3 regions of the Nissabacter archeti genome follow, and region 1 is predicted to be linked to each of the others. Evidence: predicted binding sites of a transcription regulator. Region 1 holds the regulator's gene; each other region holds the start of a gene.
The links. The regulator CRP, encoded in region 1, controls carbon source genes, mostly activating them, when cyclic AMP is high. The targets are predictions, from matches to a motif close to ATGTGANNNNNNTCACAT.
Positions count from the first base shown of each region.

Region 1 (3,278 bases):
TGCCGGCACTGGCTGCATACGCATAATTATGATAACACTATAATTAATTATGCTGATTGCACCCTCTGCAGGCACTACCCCTTAACGGAGTTTTGAACACTATGTCAGCCAAACACCCGGTCATTGCCGTCACCGGCTCCAGCGGAGCCGGTACCACCACCACCAGCCTGGCATTTCGTAAAATTTTCCAGGAGCTGAACCTCCATGCCGCCGAACTGGAGGGCGACAGCTTCCACCGCTACACCCGGCCGGAAATGGACATGGCAATCCGCAAGGCACGCGACCTGGGGCGGCACATCAGTTACTTCGGCCCGGAAGCCAATGATTTCGGCCTGCTGGAACAATCGTTTATCCAATACGGGAAAGACGGCACCGGCCGCTCACGCAAATACCTGCACACCTATGACGAAGCGGTGCCTTACAACCAGGTGCCGGGTACGTTTACCCCGTGGCACCCGCTGCCGGAAGAGACGGACGTGCTGTTTTATGAGGGGCTGCACGGCGGCGTGGTCACGGAGTTGCATGACGTCGCCCAGCATGTTGACCTGCTGGTGGGCGTGGTACCGATCGTGAACCTGGAGTGGATCCAGAAACTGATCCGCGATACCAGCGAGCGCGGCCATTCGCGTGAAGCGGTCATGGATTCGGTAGTGCGATCGATGGAGGATTACATCAATTACATCACGCCGCAGTTCTCCCGCACCCACATCAACTTCCAGCGTGTGCCCACTGTTGACACGTCCAACCCCTTTGCCGCCAAAGCGATCCCCTCCCTGGACGAGAGTTTTGTGGTGATCCACTTCCGCGGGCTGGATTCTATCGACTTCCCTTACCTGCTGGCGATGCTTCAGGGATCATTTATTTCGCACATCAACACGCTGGTGGTGCCGGGCGGAAAAATGGGGCTGGCGATGGAGTTAATCATGGGGCCGCTGGTACAGCGGTTGCTGGAAGGGAAGAAAATCATCTGAGGCCGGGCGGCGCAAGAGCCGCCCGGTCAGATTACCCGACAGCGATAATTTCAAAACTGTGGGTGACCGCGGCGGCCTTACCCAGCATCAGCGAGACGGAGCAGTATTTCTCCGCTGACAGATTCACCGCACGCTCCACGGCTTTCTCCGTCAGCCCTTTGCCGGTCACCACAAAATGCAGATTGATCTCCGTAAAGGTGCGCGGTGCCTCGTCACGGCGCGCCGACGTCAGGCGCACTTCGCAATCCCGCACATCATTGCGCCCTTTTTGCAGAATAGAAACCACATCAATGGCGCTGCAGCCGCCCACCGACATCAGCACCATTTCCATCGGGCTTGGCGCTTTATCACCGGCATTGCCGTCCATCAGAACCTGGTGGCCTGAGGCGGATTCGCCCATAAACGTCAGCCCTTCAACCCACTTAACCCGTGCCTGCATACGTCATTCTCCGGTTATTTTCTTAAAACAGCCTACCTTGCCGTACTAAAACAGGCAATCAGGCCGATCTTCATCATGCTGAAGCGAGACAACAGAAGACACCCGGTTCTGGCTGTGATAAAACAAACCCGAAACAAAATGTTCTGTATGGAGCAAGGTCAGGTTTTTAACGGAGCGGCGGGGCTGCCCGATGGTTCCTTTTTGGCCGTTACCTTGCAACATTATCAGACAGTTAATACTCTACAATAATGCATCTCTTTTTAAGAACGCCGTACAGGGAACTCTGAGCCCTGTGATTTTGGGCAGCGATTACAACAGAGGATAAAAGCAAATGGTTCTCGGCAAACCGCAAACAGACCCTACTCTCGAATGGTTCCTGTCTCATTGTCATATTCATAAATACCCTTCCAAAAGTACGCTGATTCACCAGGGTGAAAAAGCCGAAACGCTCTACTACATCGTAAAAGGCTCGGTCGCCGTGCTGATTAAAGATGAAGAGGGCAAAGAGATGATCCTCTCTTACCTCAACCAGGGGGATTTCATCGGTGAACTTGGCCTGTTCGAAGAGGGCCAGGAGCGCAGCGCGTGGGTACGCGCCAAAACAGCCTGTGAAGTGGCGGAGATTTCCTACAAAAAATTCCGTCAGCTGATCCAGGTTAACCCGGATATTCTGATGCGCCTCTCCTCGCAGATGGCGCGCCGCCTGCAGGTCACGTCAGAGAAAGTCGGCAATTTAGCGTTCCTGGACGTGACCGGCCGGATCGCGCAAACCTTGCTGAACCTGGCCAAGCAGCCGGATGCCATGACGCACCCGGATGGTATGCAGATCAAAATCACCCGTCAGGAAATTGGCCAGATTGTGGGATGCTCCCGCGAAACGGTTGGCCGTATCCTAAAAATGCTGGAAGATCAGAACCTGATCTCCGCCCACGGTAAGACGATTGTCGTTTACGGCACCCGTTAACCTCTCGTAAAAACGGCGCATACGCGGCCCGCCCGCGCTGCGCCGTTGTCTTTGTGAGCACCCATGTGGCGTAGGCTTATCTACCATCCTGAGGTCAATTACGCGCTCAGACAAACGCTGGTACTTTGTCTGCCGGCGGCGATTGCCCTGCTGTTCGGCCAGCTGCAAACCGGCCTGCTGTTCTCCCTGGTCCCTGCCTGCTGCAACATCGCCGGCCTCGATACCCCGCACAAACGTTACTTCAAACGGCTGGCCATCGGCGGCACCCTGTTCGCGGTGTGCAGCCTCGTGCTGCAATTGCTGCTGCTCTATGCCCACTGGCCGCTGCCGCTGATCATGCTGACGCTGGCGCTGCTGCTCGGCGTGACCGGGGAGATAAGCCCGCTGCACGGCCGCCTGCTGAACGGTACCCTGGTGGCGGCCATTTTCACCCTGAGCATGGCCGGGACGGCACCGCTGTGGCAGGCACCGGGCCTGTTTGTGCTCGGGACAGTCTGGTACGGGCTGTTTACCTGGGGCTGGTTCCGCCTGTGGAAAGAGCAGCCGATGCGCGAAAACTTAAGCCTGCTCTACCGTGAACTGGGGGAATATCTGGAGGCGAAATACAGCCTGCTGACCCAGCATACTGACCCGGAAACCGCGCTGCCGCCGCTGCTGAAACGCCAGCAGAAAGTGATGGAGCTTATCGTCCAGAGCTACCAGCAGCTGCACATGCTTTCCAGTGAAAATAACCCGCACAATAAACAGCTGTTCCGCACCTTCCAGGTGGCGCTGGATCTGCAAGAGCACATTACCGTCAGCCTCCATCAGCCGGAAGAGGTGCAGAAGCTGGTGGCGCAGAGCCAGGCAGAAGCGATAATCCGCCGCAATGCGGAAGTGATCGCCCAGCGGCTGCGGATGGTGG
Region 1 is NZ_JAERKB010000002.1:346,213-349,490, reverse strand. It holds gene JK232_RS04305 (phosphoribulokinase) at 102-971, shown strand; gene JK232_RS04300 (OsmC family protein) at 1,003-1,410, opposite strand; gene crp (cAMP-activated global transcriptional regulator CRP) at 1,742-2,374, shown strand; gene JK232_RS04290 (YccS/YhfK family putative transporter) at 2,438-3,278, shown strand, end outside.

Region 2 (3,278 bases), on a different contig from region 1:
TTCGGGCTAATCGGGCCGCCGCAGACACGCTCCCGGCGTGGCTGCGACTCTCACGGGCATCCATGCCCGTTCGCCCGGCCCTTCGTCTCCACTCGGCAATGATTTTTACGCCCCCACCCCCTCTGCAAACCAATTAGTATGTGAGGAAATAGTAGGGGGAGGTTTTTTTGGGCGTGATGTACATGCTTTTCGCTCTGCATTTTTATGTGGCAACGCCCTTACACTAAACCCAGATATTAAAAAGACCTTATCTACTCTTTCCTTACATACCCAAGAATTTGCTGTCTGGCGGGGGCATTAAATTATTGCCGACGAGGACGCAGGGCCGGGGGAGCGGGCAGGACGCCCGCGAAAGGGACAGTCACGCCGGGAGCGTGTCTGTCCCGGCCCGAACAGCCCGGAGGACGCTGGAGGGGAGCCGCGGGAGCGGCCAATAATTCTGCCGGATCACCCAAAAGCGCGGGGATGCAAGGGGCGCGCGCTTACGCGCCCCTTGCGCGGTGGCGGCAGCGAAGCCGCAGAAAGAATGCGGGCGTTTGCCAACGCAACAAGCCTCGATCAAAAAAGTCCACGACACATAAACAACCGAAACATGCCACTTTACAACCGATGACGGCACCGGAGCCGCAGAAAGACGCCGGGCGTTTGCCAACGCAACAAACCTCGATCCAAAGACCTAATCCACCGCACATGAACAACCAAACCTTCCACAAAAACCTTAAAAGCCGTACCGCGTACTCCATACCCGCGGGTGCAGGGCCAGCACGCCAGCCCCCGCCCCCCCCTATTTAAGCAAATCATCCAATCTGTCATCCACAATCCCTGCCGGCTCCAGGTGAGCCGTCACATCCGCCCGCGTGAACAGCGCCCGCACGGCGGCTTCGGCGGCGTCGCCGATATCATGGCCGACATCCACCGTCAGCGCGCCGTCCACCTCGACATGGAACTCCACAAACACCCGGTCGCCGCCATTGCGGGTTCGCAGGTCGTGGATCCCCTGCACACCGGGGCAGCTCAGCACCGCGGCGCGGATGCGTTTGCGGTCGGCGGCGTCCAGTTCCCGGTCCAGCAACTGCTTCAGGGCGTCGGCGGCCATGCCGCGGGCGTTCCATACCATGTAAAACGAAATCCCCAACGCGCCCAGGGCGTCTGAGCGTGACCAGCCAAACAGGTGATCCAGCAACAGCGCCACCAGCACCGCCACGTTGACCGCCACATCCGTGATGTAGTGCGCCCGGTCGGCGGCAATCGCCGTTGACCCGGTGCGCTTCACCACATAAGTCTGCATCAGCACCAGCCCGGTGGCGGCGCAGGTGCTGGCCACAATCACCCAAATCCCCAGCCCCAGTTGCGCCAGCGGCTGCGGGTTCAGCAACCGCCCGCCCGACTCAATCCCCAGCCCGATGCCGGCCGCCGCCAGCAATAACGCCTGTATAAACGCCGCCACGGCCTCCGCTTTGCCGTGGCCGTAACGGTGCCCCTTGTCAACCGGGCGCAGCGCGTAACGCACCCCCACCAGCGTGACCAGCGAGGCGAGCACATCCACCAGCCCGTCCGCCGCCGACGTCAGCAGCGCCATCGAACCGGTGGCCAGCCAGGCCCATAACTTAATACTCACCAGCAGCAGCGCCACCAGTAACGAAATCAGTGACGCCGTGCGCGCCAGCCCGGTGGGCGGCGGGGGCATCACCGGCGAAGAGGAGGACTCCGCAGGACAATGATCAGGCATAGTCAAAATGGCATATTCACTTATTAACAGGGCAATGGCTCTATTGTGGCGGTGCCGGGGGCCGCTTGGCAACCTGGATGCGGCTATCCTGCGAACCATCTTCCACTACGCTTAAGGCAGTGGCTTCGGCTTACATCATGTGATCTATAGCTCACTTCTTGATTTAATTGTATGATGAATACATCAGACCTTCAGGAACCCGTTATGCGCCCTCTCCTCACGCTTTGCTGGCAATTCCTCCGCGCCTTTCTGGCGATTTATCTCTGCCTGTGGGCCGGTAATGCCCTGGCGGCCCTGCTGCCGCTGGCGATCCCCGGCAGTATCCTCGGTATGTTGATCCTGTTTTTCCTGCTGTCGTTGCAGATCCTGCCCGCCGGCTGGGTCAAACCGGGCTGCCATCTGCTGATCCGCTATATGGCGCTGCTGTTTGTGCCGATTGGCGTCGGCGTGATGAACTATTATGACCAGATCCGCGCGCAGTTCGGCCCGCTGGTGGTCTCCTGCATCGTCAGCACGCTGATTGTGATGGTGGTGGTGGCCTGTGCCTCGCACTATGTGCACCGCGAGCGGCCGCTGGTCGGTACTGAGGACGCCGCCGGGGAGGAGAAATGATGGGTGAAATCTGGTGGTCGCTGCCGCTTACGGTGGCCGTTTTCTTTGCTGCACGCAAACTGGCAACCCGGCTGCGGATGCCGCTGCTCAACCCGCTGCTGGTGTCGATGGCCGTGATCATCCCGCTGCTGCTGCTGACCCACACGCCTTATGCCCGCTATTTTGCCGGCAGCAAAATCCTGAATGACCTGCTGCAACCGGCGGTGGTGGCGCTGGCCTTCCCGCTCTATGAGCAACTGCACCAGATCCGCGCCCGCTGGAAATCGATCATCACCATCTGCTTTATCGGCAGTATCACCGCCATGTGCACCGGCACGGCGATTGCGCTGTGGATGGGCGCGTCACCGCAGGTTGCGGCGTCTATCCTGCCGAAATCGGTCACGACGCCGATTGCGATGGCGGTGTCGCAGTCGATTGGCGGCATCCCGGCGATAAGCGCCGTGTGTGTGATTTTTGTCGGGGTACTCGGCGCAGTGCTGGGCCACAGTCTGCTGAACCTGCTGCGTATCCGCACCAAAGCGTCACGCGGGCTGGCGATGGGCACGGCGTCCCATGCGCTGGGCACGGCGCGGGCGGCGGAACTGGATTATCAGGAGGGGGCGTTCAGTTCTCTGGCGTTGGTGCTGTGCGGCATCATCACGTCGCTGATTGCGCCGTTCCTGTTCCCGCTGCTGCTGGTGATGTTTGGCTGAGAAAAAGGCGTGCAGAGAAGGGAAAGAAGAGAAGAAAAAGAGGTATGCCGCCGCAACCTTAGACAGAACGGCGGCATACCAAAACAGGCACCGGTGTACGCGGGCCTGAAAAGAACCTGCCCGCGCCCGGCGAGCAGAGAGAAATCACTACTGGTTAAGCTGGAACAGGGACATCCCCTGCATATCACTGAAGGTCTTATACGCCGCCTGTAACGCCACCTGCTGCATGCTGTAGCTGGAGATGG
Region 2 is NZ_JAERKB010000001.1:244,716-247,993, forward strand. It holds gene JK232_RS01040 (cation diffusion facilitator family transporter) at 785-1,729, opposite strand; gene JK232_RS01045 (CidA/LrgA family protein) at 1,934-2,341, shown strand; gene JK232_RS01050 (CidB/LrgB family autolysis modulator) at 2,338-3,033, shown strand; gene flgL (flagellar hook-associated protein FlgL) at 3,181-3,278, opposite strand, start outside.
Region 2: the regulator CRP is predicted to act here: its motif matches at 1,867-1,884, upstream of JK232_RS01045 (CidA/LrgA family protein).

Region 3 (3,278 bases), on a different contig from region 1:
GCGTGGAAACCTGCGCCCTGCCCACGGCGCAGATTGGCGACTATCTGGTGTTCCACGACACCGGCGCGTATGGCGCGTCGATGTCCTCCAACTACAACAGCCGCCCGCTGCTGCCGGAAGTGCTGTTTGACGGTGACGACGTGCGGTTGATCCGCCGCCGCCAGACCATCGAAGAGCTGCTGGCGCTGGAACTGATTTAACTCCCCGGCGTGAAAAACGGCCCCGCCGCCACCGAGTCGCGCACCCGCAACTGACCGGTGAACGGGGCCAGCGGCACCACCGGCTGGCGGTTAAGCAGCCGCAGCGCCTGGGCGATGGCGGTTTCGATCATCGCATCAATCGGCAGGTAGACAGTGGAGAGCGCCGGTTGCAGGAACGCCGCCGCAGGCTGGTCATCAAACCCAAACAGCGACACCTCCTCCGGCAGTGTTTTGCCCGCCTCCTGTAACGCTTTCATCGCGCCAATCGCCATATCATCATTGCTGCAAAACAGCGCGCTGAACCTGCCGTCATTCGCCAGCAGGGTGCGGCAGGCGTGGTACCCGCCGGTGACTTTATTGTCCCCTTCCGCCACCCAGGCGGGGTTAAAGGCGATCCCGTGCGCGTCGAGCGCCGCCCGGTAACCGGCCAGCCGCTGCTGCGCGGTGGGGGTCGCCAGCGGCCCGGTGATGCAGGCAATCGCCCGGTGGCCCCGGCCGATCAGGTAACTCACTGCCTCAAACACCGCCTGCTGTTGTTCGAAGAAGACACAGCGGTCGCGCGCCTGCGGCACATCGCGGTTAATCACCACCAGCGGCATCGGCAGCGTCTCCAACAGCGCCATGATCTGCGCCTCTGACATATGGCGGGTATAGAGCACGATCGCGTCACAACGCCGATCCGCCAGCAGGCGCACCGCTTCTGCCTCATCTTCCGGCGTATCGTGGCCGTCGGTCACAATCAGGTGCTTGCCGCTTGCCTCCACATCTTTCGCCGCCTGGCGCAGCAGCGTACCGAAATAGGGGCCATCGAAATTGGAGAGCACCAGCCCGATGCTGTTGGAACTGCGCGTCGCCAGCGACTGCGCCAGGAAATTGGGCCGGTAGCCCAGCTCCTCCATGGCGCGGAACACCGCATTGCGCGTGCTCTGCCTGACCTGCCCGGTGCCGTTCAGCACGCGGGAGACCGTGGCCTTTGACACCCCGGCCCGCAGTGAGACATCCAACATGGTGATCATCCGTCAGCACCCTCAATAACCGGCTGCAATGCCGGGAAAACGTTGATATGGCCGCAGTTTAGCATAGGCGGCAGAGGGAAAAGGGGCACCCCCGGCCAGCGCGATCGCCGTGGATCTTCCCTCCCGGCCCTGCGATCCCCCGTCCGGGTTACCGCTTCGTTGCGAAAAATCCTATTTGGTATACCAAAACGCGTTTTAGGCCATTATTGGAATTCCAATTCTCGCTTGTGCGGTGATGATCACAGAAATTTAACCTCATTCCGTTAACTTTGGCATACCAAACGCGATTAAGCCGCACGCGTTTTGTTGGACACTTTTCGCCATCTGATGCTCTGTGCTGCCCGATACGATCGGGCAGGGCGGCCCGCATTTACCTCTGGCCATGCGGGCCGACCCTGCGCACAGAACACCGGCACCACCAACAGTTACGAGGTGCGTATGTCATATAAGGACCGGCTGATTGACTCTCTGGGGAGTTTTGCCAATACCTTCAACAGTTACCGCTACATCATGGCAATCAAAGCCGCCTTCATCACCCTGATGCCGGTGATCATCGTCGGGGCGTTCTCGGTGTTGATCTCCAACATGGTGATGGACCCGAAAAACGGCCTGGCGAGCTTTGAGATCTTCTCCTTCCTGGCTGTGCTCAAGCCGATCATGACCAGCATCAACTACGCCACCCTGAGCTTTATCACCATCGGCGCGGTGTTTTTGATCGGGATTGAACTGGGCAAGATCAACGGCAACCGCACACTGTTCCCCGGTATGCTGGCGGTGATCTGCTTTATCGCGGTGACGCCCACCACGCTTGAGCTGATGGTCAACGACCAGTTGCAGGTGGTGAAAGATGTGCTGGCGAAACAGTTCTCTGATACCAAGAGCCTGTTCCTGGGGATGTTTATCGCCATCCTGTCGGTGGAAATTTACACCCGGCTGGAGCGGATCAACGGCCTGCGCATCAAGATGCCGGAGAGTGTGCCGCCTAATGTCGCCGCCTCGTTCTCGGCGTTGATCCCGGCGATTATCACCGTGGTGCTGATCGCCACCTTCGGCTTTGTGTTCCACCGGGTTACCGGCATCTACCTCTATGACGCGGTCTACAAAGTCATCCAGCAGCCGCTGGAGTCGGTGATGCAGAGCCTGCCGGGCATCCTGATCCTGATGTTTGTTGCCCAGCTGTTCTGGGTGATCGGCATCCACGGCAACCAGATGATCAAGCCCATCCGCGAACCGCTGCTGCTCGGCGCGATCACCGTCAACATGACGGCGTTTGAGCAGGGCAAAGAGATCCCGAACATCATCACCATGCCGTTCTGGGACGTCTATATGAGCATCGGCGGCTCCGGCTGTACCATCGGCCTGCTGCTGGCGGTGATCCTCGCGTCACGCCGCAAAGAGATGAAAGAGATCGGCAAGCTGTCGCTGGGGCCGAGCTTCTTCAACATCAACGAACCGGTGATCTTCGGGATGCCGATCATGCTGAACCCGATCCTGGCGATCCCCTTCATCATCACCCCGCTGGTCACCGGCACCATCGGCTACTTCGCCACCAGCCTCGGCTTTGCCGGGCGCGCCGTGGTGATGGTGCCCTGGACTACGCCGCCTGTCATCAATGCCTGGCTCTCGACCGCCGGGTCAATGGGCGCGGTGGTCACGCAGCTGGTGTGCATCGGCGTCTCGGTGGTTATCTACCTGCCGTTTGTCAAAGTGGCTTCACGCCGGGCGGATGCGGCCCAGCTGGCGGCCGAAACCGGTAATGAACTTGGCACCCAACCCGTGAGGTAAGCATGAGCAAGGTTTCACTGGCACTTCCTGAAGGATTCATCCTCGGCGCGGCGGCGTCCGCCTGGCAGACCGAGGGCTGGAGCGGCAAAAAGCCGGGGCAGGACTCCTACCTCGATGCCTGGTACAAAAACGACCGCCATGTCTGGCACAACGGCTACGGCCCGGCGGTTGCCACGGACTTCATCAACCGCTACCCGGAAGACGTGGCGCTGATGAAGGCCAGCGGCCTCAGCCACTACCGCACCTCGATCAATTGGTCGCGCTTTCTGACGGACTA
Region 3 is NZ_JAERKB010000018.1:2,745-6,022, reverse strand. It holds gene lysA (diaminopimelate decarboxylase) at 1-200, shown strand, start outside; gene JK232_RS20635 (LacI family DNA-binding transcriptional regulator) at 197-1,216, opposite strand; gene JK232_RS20630 (PTS sugar transporter subunit IIC) at 1,655-3,001, shown strand; gene JK232_RS20625 (glycoside hydrolase family 1 protein) at 3,004-3,278, shown strand, end outside.
Region 3: the regulator CRP is predicted to act here: its motif matches at 1,444-1,461, upstream of JK232_RS20630 (PTS sugar transporter subunit IIC).